3 regions of the Microcella alkaliphila genome follow, and region 3 is predicted to be linked to each of the others. Evidence: riboswitches for the same ligand, from Rfam matches in the RefSeq annotation. Region 3 holds a riboswitch; each other region holds the start of a gene.
What was found. Region 3 has a riboswitch for thiamine pyrophosphate ahead of CPY97_RS09545 (ECF transporter S component). Riboswitches for the same ligand answer to the same signal wherever they lie in the genome.
Positions count from the first base shown of each region.

Region 1: linked by a shared signal. The riboswitch ahead of thiM (hydroxyethylthiazole kinase) and the one ahead of CPY97_RS09545 (ECF transporter S component) in region 3 are both predicted to bind thiamine pyrophosphate.
Region 2: linked by a shared signal. The riboswitch ahead of thiC (phosphomethylpyrimidine synthase ThiC) and the one ahead of CPY97_RS09545 (ECF transporter S component) in region 3 are both predicted to bind thiamine pyrophosphate.

Region 1 is NZ_AP017315.1:1,566,754-1,570,023, reverse strand. Features, by position in the region: gene CPY97_RS07660 (Lrp/AsnC family transcriptional regulator) at 1-352, opposite strand, end outside; gene CPY97_RS07655 (trans-sulfuration enzyme family protein) at 448-1,629, shown strand; TPP riboswitch at 1,671-1,766, shown strand; gene thiM (hydroxyethylthiazole kinase) at 1,757-2,566, shown strand; gene thiE (thiamine phosphate synthase) at 2,563-3,210, shown strand; gene CPY97_RS07640 (bifunctional hydroxymethylpyrimidine kinase/phosphomethylpyrimidine kinase) at 3,207-3,270, shown strand, end outside.
Region 2 is NZ_AP017315.1:1,023,795-1,027,064, forward strand. Features, by position in the region: gene thiC (phosphomethylpyrimidine synthase ThiC) at 1-1,421, opposite strand, end outside; TPP riboswitch at 1,417-1,525, opposite strand; gene CPY97_RS04980 (CDP-alcohol phosphatidyltransferase family protein) at 1,532-1,888, opposite strand; gene CPY97_RS04985 (ribokinase) at 2,363-3,247, opposite strand.
Region 3 is NZ_AP017315.1:1,936,545-1,939,814, forward strand. Features, by position in the region: gene CPY97_RS09540 (ATP-binding cassette domain-containing protein) at 1-809, opposite strand, end outside; gene CPY97_RS09545 (ECF transporter S component) at 806-1,495, opposite strand; TPP riboswitch at 1,555-1,662, opposite strand; gene CPY97_RS09550 (GAF domain-containing sensor histidine kinase) at 1,717-3,189, shown strand; gene CPY97_RS09555 (response regulator) at 3,186-3,270, shown strand, end outside.

The sequences.
Region 1 (3,270 bases), 370 kb from region 3:
GGTAGTCGTCGGCGCCCGCAACGTGGAAGATGCGGATGACACCCGGGATTCGCCGCAAGCGCGCGTGAAAGGCGAGGACGCCGTCCCGGTCGTGGCTGCCGAGCCGCACCTTGATCACGGCCTGCATGGGGCGACCGACGGCGGCAGGGTCGATGTCCGCGCGGAATGCTCGGATGACGCCGCGATCTCGCAGGGCGCGCATCCGCTGTGTGCATGTTGACTCAGCGATCCCCGCCGCCTGTGCGAGCGCCGCGTTGGTAAGCCGTGCGTTCTGATCGAGAGCGGCGAGCAGTGCGCGATCGACCGCGTCGAGCGGGGTGCGCGGATTCTGCGGGTCGGAGACGTCAGCCACCACTCCAGCCTGCAGGTTCAGCGGCAATTTCTCCACCGCTCGCGGATTATTCGAACAACATTGATGGCTGCCGCGCCTTCGCCCAGACTCTCTTCATGCCGCTCGACACCGCCGTCGCCCCCGCCTCTCTCGACACCGTGGCTGTTCACGCCGGCCGCGCCGATCTCACGGGGCTTGGCGTGCACGCTCCGCCGCTCGACCTGTCATCGACCAATCCCCTCCCCGATATCGACACCGGGGGAGAGTCGTACGAGTCGATGGCCACGGGCGGGCACCCCACCGAGGGCGGCTCTGTCTACGCGCGGCTCTGGAACCCCACCGTGGCCCGCTTCGAGAGCGCGCTCGCCGAACTGGAAGGAACCGACGAGTCGGTAGCCTTCGCCTCCGGTATGGCGGCATTCTCGGCAGCCGTCACCGCGGCGGCGAGTCGCGGTGCGGGCCGGCACGTCGTCGCGGTGCGCCCGCTCTACGGCGGCACCGATCACCTGCTGGCCTCGGGGATGCTCGGGATCGAGACCACCTTCTGCTCACCTCACGAGGTGGCCGGGTCCCTTCGACCCGACACCTGCCTGGTCGTCATGGAGACGCCCGCGAACCCCACGCTCGAGCTCGTCGACATCGCGGCCGTCGTGGACGCGGCAGGGGAGCGCCCCGTCCTCGTCGATAACACGTTCGCCACACCCGTGCTGCAAAACCCCGCAGCGTTGGGGGCCGCCCTCGTGCTGCACAGCGCGACCAAATACCTCGGCGGCCACGGCGACGTCGTCGGCGGAGCGCTCGCGGTCAGCGCCGAGTGGGCAACCGCGATTCGCCCCGTGCGCGCGATCACCGGAGGAATCTTGCACCCGATGGCCGCGTACCTGCTCCATCGCGGCCTGCCGACGCTGCCCCTGCGGGTTCGCGCGCAACAGGCGACCGCCGCGCAGCTCGCCGCGAGGCTCGTCGAGCATCCCGCCGTCGCTCGTGTCTTCTATCCGACGGTCGACGGTGGCGATCCGGAGGGTCTCCTCGGCCGCCAACTGCGGGGGCCGGGCGCGATGCTCAGTGTCGACCTCGTCGGTGGTTACGCCGCCGCACAGAAGCTCACGCGTGGCCGTCGCTGGTTCACGCACGCCGTGTCGCTGGGCGGCGTCGATTCGCTGATTCAGCACCCGGCCTCGCTTACGCACCGGCCCGTCGCGCCCGAGGCGCGACCCGGTGCCGGCATCGTTCGCCTCTCCGTCGGGCTCGAAGGCATCGACGACCTGTGGGAGGACCTGGAGATCGGGCTCGGCTAGTCCGGCACCGCTCCTCTCACACGCCCTGTGCTATTGTCGGCGCCGTTGACACGGGGTGCCCGCCGCGCGGGCTGAGATCACACCCGTTGAACCTGATCTAGCTCGTACTAGCGAAGGGAATGTCGTTATGTCTGCGCACCAATCCGCCGTCCTCGTTGATCCGGAGAATGCCCTCGCCCTGCTGCGCTCCTCGCAGCCGCTCACGCAGTGCATCACGAACGCGGTGGTGACCAACATGACTGCTAACGCGCTGCTCGCGATCGGAGCCTCGCCCGCGATGTGCGACATACCGGGTGAGGCGGGCGTCTTCGCCCGCATTTCGGGCGGAGTGCTCGTGAATCTCGGGACGCCCACCGCCGAACAGCGCGACGCGGCGAGGGAGACCGTCGTCGAGAACGCCCGCTGGGTGCTCGACCCTGTCGCCGTGGGGGCCCTGCCCATACGCACCGCTCTCGCCGCCGAACTGCTCGCGCACCGTCCCGCGATCATCCGGGGGAACCCCTCTGAGATCATCGCGCTGGCGGGCGCGGGGTCGGGAGGGCGCGGCGTCGACAGCACCGACAGCCCCGACGATGCGCTGGACGCGGCCACACGACTCGCGGAAGAGACGGGCGCGGTCGTCGCCGTGTCCGGCGAGCGCGACCTGATCACCGACGGGCGACGCGCAGCTCGCGTATCCGGGGGTAGCGCACTCCTGACGCGAATCACGGGCGGCGGATGCTCGCTCGGCGCCGTCATGGCGGCTTTTCTCGCCGTTACCGATCCGTTCTCCGCGGCGGTGGCCGCGTCGGCGGTCTACGCCGTCGCGTCGGAGCGCGCGGAAGCGCGCGGAGTCGGGCCGGGCAGTTTCTCTCCGGCTTTCCTCGACGAGCTGGACGCTCTCACGCCGCGCGACTCCGCGCTCAGCGCGCGCGTCAGCGAGGGCATCGCGTCGTGACGGCGTCGACTGATCTGTCCCTGCATCTCGTCACGGCCGAGGGGCTTCCCACGGACACTCTGTGCGCGATCGTCGACGCCGCGGTCGACGGGGGAGTGACGATCGTCCAGGTGCGCGAGAAGACCGCGAGCGCGCGCGAGTTGATCGAGCGGACCGTGCGCGTTTCAGACACGGTCGCTGGCCGCGCTGCCGTGCTCGTCGACGACCGGGTCGACGTGGTGCTCGCCGCGAGGGACCGCGGAGCGCGGGTCGACGGCGTGCACCTCGGCCAATCGGATCTGCCGGTCGAGGTGGCGCGCCGCCTGCTCGGAGCAGAAAGCGTCATCGGACTCACCGCGAACACGGTGGATCACTTCGCCACCGCCGAAGCGTTGCGACCGGGCACCGTTGACTATCTCGGCGTCGGCGTGATCAGGCCGACCGCGACGAAGCCCGATCATCCCGCGCCGCTTGGCATCGACGGCTTTGCCGCACTGGTTGCCCGCACGAGCATCCCGTGCGTCGCGATCGGCGGCGTCCGACCCGACGACGTGGCCGGCCTCCGCGCGGCAGGCGCCGCGGGGGTCGCGGTCGTGTCGGCCATCGCCGGTGCGAGCGATCCACGCGCGGCCGCCCGCGCCTTCCGCGAGGCGGCACGCCGATGAGCGCCCGGCCGTCGCGTCCTCGCGTCCTCGCGATCGCCGGATCCGATCCGAGCGGCGGGG
Region 2 (3,270 bases), 910 kb from region 3:
TTGGCGCCGGGGTGCCCCTTGGCGAGGTCCGCGGCGTGCGCGGCGATCTTGTAGGTGATCACGCCGGTCTTCACGTCGTCCTTGTTCGGCAGTCCCAGGTGCTCCTTCGGGGTGACGTAGCAGAGCATGGCGGTGCCGTACCGGGCGATCTCGGTCGCCCCGATCGCCGAGGTGATGTGGTCATACCCCGGGGCGACATCCGTCACCAGCGGTCCGAGCGTATAGAACGGCGCACCGTCGCAGAGCTCCTGCTGCCGTTCCACGTTCTCGCGGACGAGGTGGAACGGCACGTGCCCGGGACCTTCGACCATGACCTGCACGTCGTATGCCCATGCGCGCTTGGTCAGTTCGGCGAGGGTGTCGAGCTCGGCGAACTGCGCCGCGTCGTTCGCATCGGCCGTGGATCCGGGCCGCAGTCCGTCACCGAGCGAGAATGCGACGTCGTACCGGGCGAAGATCTCGCACAGTTCGTCGAAGTGCGTGTAGAGGAAGTTCTCCTGGTGGTGCGCCAAGCACCAGCCGGCCATGATGGAGCCGCCCCGCGAGACGATGCCGGTGACCCGGTCGGCGGTCAGCGGCACGTAGCGCAGCAGCACACCGGCGTGGATCGTCATGTAGTCCACACCCTGCTCGCACTGCTCGATGACGGTGTCCCGGAAGATCTCCCACGTGAGCCGGCTCGCCTCGCCGTCGACCTTCTCCAGAGCTTGGTAGATCGGCACCGTTCCGATCGGCACCGGGGAGTTGCGGATGATCCACTCCCGCGTGGTGTGGATGTCGTCGCCGGTGGACAGGTCCATGACCGTGTCCGCCCCCCACTGCGTCGCCCACTGCAGCTTGTCCACCTCTTCGGCGATCGAACTGGTCACCGCTGAGTTGCCGATGTTCGCGTTGATCTTCACGAGGAAGGCCCGGCCGATGATCATGGGCTCGGATTCCGGGTGGTTGATGTTGTTCGGGATGATCGCTCGCCCTGCAGCGACCTCGGAGCGCACCAGTTCGACGTCGCAGCTCTCTCGCAGAGCGACGAAGCGCATCTCCGGGGTGATGACTCCGCGCCGGGCGTAGTGCATCTGGGTGACGGTCCTACCGGGACGGGCCCGGCGCGGACGGCGTCTGGGCCCCTGCCACTCGGCCGACGCCGCCCCACGGCGAAGTGCCGCACGCCCGTCGTCCTGCAGGTTGCGCTCCCGGCCCTCGTAGACCTCGGTGTCGCCGCGCGCCTCGATCCACTCGGAGCGGGCCGGCTCCAGTCCGCGCAGCGGGTCGCTTCCGGGTCCCGCCGTGCGGTACACCGTGAGGGGCGGATTCGGAACGGCGCCGGGGGAGTCGCTGAGCGCGATGCTGGTCACGGGAACACGGATGCCGTGCACCTCGTCACGCAGATAGTCGAGCGAATGGGATGAGAGCGCATCGGTCATCAGAAGTCCTACTTCCTTCGCCGGCATTACCCGGACAGGTTCGAACGGTCGCAGGCTGCGTCAGCCCGATCTCAGCCCTTGCAAGGACTCCCGTGTGGATGTCGACCACCCTATCCGATCGCGAAGGGTGCAGTGAACGCGAGCGTCGTTCCGCGGAATAATGAGCGTATGACTGCGCCGTCGCCGTCGCCGGAACGTTCGAGGGAACTCGAGCTCCTGCGTCGGCGCGCGTACGGCCCCAGCGCCGCGAGTGCGGCAAGCACGAGGGCGAAGACCGAGTCGACCTCCATGTCGCACGCTGCGCCGAAGCGGGACTCGAGCCGCTGCCGGCGAGCCAGCTTGCCATCCACCCCGTCGAGACTGAGCGCGATGATCGCGAGCCCGATGATTGCCGTCGCTGACGGAGCTCCCGCAACGAGCAGCCCGACGATGATCGAGACGAGCCCCCAGCGGATGCTCGTGACCACGTTCGCCGCGCCCAGTCGCGTGTGCGGGTGGTGACGTCGCAGGAACGCAGAGCCGGCACCGAATCCGACGGCCGCGGCCAGTGCAGTGGACTGGTGGGGACGACGGCAACGCTGGTGACGGCCGCTGTACTGGCCGTGGCCGCGAGCGTGGTCAGGGCCGATACGCCGACGAAGTTCACGAGCACGCGGCTCGAGGTGCCAACCCGTTTGCGCCTGACCGCCGGGTCGGCGCGGGTCAGATCAGCGGTGGTCACGGCGGCACGCTAGCACCGCAGCCTGCGCGTATTCGTTCACCGAATATTGCGGCGCGTCTGTGCTGGGAGGGCCCCGCATGTTGCGCCAGAGTGGACGTAAGGCTTTCGCCGCTCAGCCCCCCTATGTTGGTGCGGCGTAGCCGGTCGGGGCGCTGACGGAATCGGGTTTCGTCAGCACCCCGACCACCCTTTCTTCGCTGCCGGCGTCCGGCCGGTGCGCCTAGTGGGTCGGAGGCTGCGCCCCGCGCCACTGCACGGCGGCTGCGCCGGAGCGCACACCGGCGGCGACGGCGGCGGCGAGTTCCGCGCCATCCGCGAGCTCTGCGCAGACCGCGCCGACGAACGCGTCGCCCGCCCCGGTCGTGTCGACAACCTCGACACGGGGCGCGGCCACATGGCCGCTCGCGGCAGCGTCGCACCACACCGCGCCGTCACCGCCGAGCGTGATGATGACGCTTCGGCAGCGGCTGGCGAGGGATTGCGCGGCCGACAGGGCGCCTTCGACATCGGTGAAGGATGAGGCGCCCACCGCCCGCGCTTCGCTCTCGTTGACGACGAGCGGGTCGCACAGCTCGAGCAGTTCGTCGGGGATGTCGCGGGCGGGGGAGAGGTTCAGCGCGACGCGGCCGCCGGCTCCGACGACCGCGCGTGCGGCGGCGTGGACGACACCGAGCGGCACCTCGAGCTGGCTGAGCAGGACCGTGCCGGGGCCGGCGAGCTCAGTGATCGTGGTGGCCACCGCATCCGCGTCGAGGCGACCGTTCGCGCCGGGCGCGACCACGATCGTGTTCTCGCCGTCGCGTGAGACGGTGATGAGCGCAACGCCGGTCGGTGCGTCGCTGAACCGGGCGACGCTCGATACGTCGACACCGCCTGCTCCAAGAGCGTCGAGCATGGCATGGCCCCCCGCGTCGTCGCCGACGGCGCCGACGAAGACGGGCATGGCGCCCGAGCGGGCCGCGGCAAGCGCCTGGTTCGCGCCTTTGCCCCCCGTCGCGACGACGACGTCGCCGCCGAGCAGGGTCTCACCCGGCTGGGGATGGCGGTCGACGACGACCGTGTAGTCGGTGTTCGCCGAACCGAGAACGATGAGGGAGGCGCTCATGGCTCCATGCTGGCAGAGCGGCG
Region 3 (3,270 bases):
GTGACGGCGGCAGGCGGATGCACGGGCGGGCGACCAGGAACCCAGACGCCCCGCTCGGCGAGCGCCGCCCCCTCACGCTCGAGAACCGACGCGGGGTCACCGTCGGCGATCACCCGCCCCCGGTCTAGCACGATGACGCGGTCGATGTGGGGAAGCCACACGTCGACACGGTGTTCGATGACGACGAGGGTGAGCCCTCGACGCTCGACGGCGGCGATGACGGCGTCGACGATCTCGCCGACGCCTGAGGGGTCGAGTTGCGCGGTGGGTTCGTCGAGCAGCAACGCCCCGGGCTCGAGCGCGAGCACGCCGGCGAGGGCGAGGCGCTGCTGCTGCCCGCCCGACAATTCGGGTGTGCGCCGGTCGGCGGCGATGTCGAGTCCCACCCGGTCGAGAGCACCGTCGAGCCGCCTTGCGATCTCCGCGACCGGTACTCCCAGGTTCTCCGGGCCGAACGCGAGGTCGTCGCCGGCGCGTTCGAGAACGATGCCCGCTTCGGGGTCTTGCAGAAGCAGACCGACCCGGCCGCGGGCATCTGCCGGGTCGCGGCCGTCGACTGTGATGGTTCCAGTGCGGTCGCCGTCGTCGTCGCCGCCGAGCACTCCGGCGAAGGCCTGCAGCAGGGTGGATTTGCCGCTGCCGGAGGCACCGAGCACCAGCACGCGCTCGCCGGCCTCGATCGCAAGATCGACGTCGGCGAGCACCGGGGCCTTGCGGCCGCGCGGACGCCAGCCGAAGCCGTGCGCCGCGAGGCGAGCAGCCCGCGGGTGTGTGGTGGTGCCGGCGCCCGCCGGCAGGGCGGAGGTCACCGGGCGGCGGCGTGCTCGCCGTCGACGGCCGAGGCGCCCGGCGACGAATCGTCACCCTCGTCCTCGTCGTCGTCGCCGCGCTCGCGACCCGCGGCGAAGCGATCAAGCGCGCCGGTTCGCGCGAGCGCGCGCATCGCCAACCACGACAACAGGCCGGCGATGATGGCGCCGGAGGCGATGCCCGAGATGGCGTAGACGGTGGCGAACAGCGCGCCGGCTCCGGCGTACCAGAGCACGAGGTCGAGGATGACCATGCCGACGCCAGCGCCCGCGCCGGCGAGCATGGCGGCGACAACACCCCACGCCTTGTACAGCAAGAGCGCGAAGACGATCTCGGCGCCGAGGCCCTGCACGAGCCCGGACAGCAGCGTCAGCGGGCCCCACTCGTTTCCGAACAGTGCCGACACGGTTGCGGCGACCATCTCGCCGTAGATCGCGGCGCCAGGCTTGCGCACAATGAGGGCGGTCAGAACACCGCCGATCAGCCAGACGCCGTGAACGCTGCCCTGCACGCCCGGAAGCAGAGCGCCGAGCGCGCTGCCGATCGGGTTGTAGGTGAGGTTCCACGCGAAGAAGACGAGGCCGACGGCGACGCCGACGACGCTCGCAACGACGATGTCGACGACGCGCCAGCGCAGGCGTGCACCCCCGCGCGCGGTCGACTTCGGGGTGGGGGTTGCTGTCATGATTCGTGCCTTTCGATGTGGGTGCGCGCCGGTGAGGCGCACCGTTCTTTCGCAACGGCACGGGTGCGAGATGTCCTCCCTGCGCCGGCATTACCCGGATCAGGTTCGACGGTCGAAGCCCTGTGGCTTCCTCTCAGCCCGGCGATCGGGCTCCCGTGTACGTCGATCAGTGTACGCCCGGTGGCTCGAAGGCGGCATCCCGCCCTCAGTAGACTCCGGGCATGGCACCACTGTTGGGCGAGAGCGACGAGCTGGAAACCCTCGTGCGGCGGGTGCTCGACGACGCTGCCGACGAGACGGAGGGCCGCCATCGCGTCAGCCTGCTGATCTCGGCGGCGCAGGCGATGACGCAAGATCTGGACCTGTCGATCGCCCTGCAGCGCATCGTGGAGGCCGCCCGTCAGCTGGTGCGCGCCCGCTACGGCGCCCTCGGCGTCATCGCACCGGACGGCAGCCTCGAGCGGTTTGTGCATGCCGGGTTCGACGACGACACCGTCGCCCGCCTCGGCCCCCCGCCGACCGGTCGCGGGATTCTCGGCGCGGTCATCGCCGACGACGCCACCATTCGCCTGCCACGACTGTCGGACGATCCACGGTCTGTCGGGTTTCCCGCGCACCACCCGCCGATGAACTCGTTTCTCGGGGTTCCGATTCACGTTGACGGCGCCGCCTTCGGAAATCTCTATCTCACCGAGCGCGACTCCGGGCCCTTCGATGACCTGGATGCGAGCGTGATCGCGAGCCTCGCGGCGATGGCCGGCACGGCAATCGCGAACTCGCGCCTGTATGCCCGTTCGGAACGTTCACGGGTCTGGCTCGAGGCGGCGGAGGATGTGTCGCGCCGGCTTCTCGCCGGAGAGCTCTCGCCCGATGATGGGACTGCCATCGTCGTCGCCGCGCAGACCCTCACGGGCCTACCCACCGGGGTTATCGCGGTTGACGACGACGGTCGCCTCGTCGTCGACCCTCACACGGATGCTCGGGGTGACGGCCGCGTCATCGCTGACGACGACGCCATGCTCACCCGTTTCGTCGAGTCGGTGACGATCGCGCGTGAGCTCGCTCGGGCACGCGTCGACGAGCAGCGCATCGCCCTGTCGGACGAACGCGACCGGATCGCGCGCGACCTGCACGACCACGTCATCCAGAGTCTGTTTGCGGTGGGGTTGAGCCTGCAAAGCGTCGTGAGTGACCCCACGACTCCGACGGGTGCGCGCATCGCCCACCAGGTCGACGCGATCGACTCCACCATCCGGCAGATTCGCCAGGCTATCTACCGCCTGTCGGCGCCGCCGTCAGCCGCCGCATACAGTCTGCGGGCCCGCATCAACACCCTGGTGCGGGAGACGCTCGAGGGCGAAGACCTCGACTCGGGGCTCGAGTTCCAGGGCCCGGTTGACACGCTGGTCGACTCTGAGCTCGGCGATGACCTCGTTGCCGTCGTGAGGGAGGCGCTCTCGAACGCCGTGCGGCACGCGCAGGCGACGCGTGTGGATGTCGCGGTGGCGGTGCGCGGAGCCGAGGTGAGCATCCGTGTGGTTGATGACGGTCAGGGACTGGGCGATTCGACGCGACGGTCAGGGCTCGAGAATCTGCGCGCCCGTGCCGTGGAACGCGGCGGCACGTGTGAGGTCGGTGCCTCATCGGGCGGCGGCACCGAACTTCTCTGGCGCGTACCCTGGGGGGCATCATGACCGACACCGTGCGCGTCTTCCTGCTCGACGACCATGAGATCGTGCGCCGCGGGCTTGCCGACCTGCTCGACGCGGAGGACG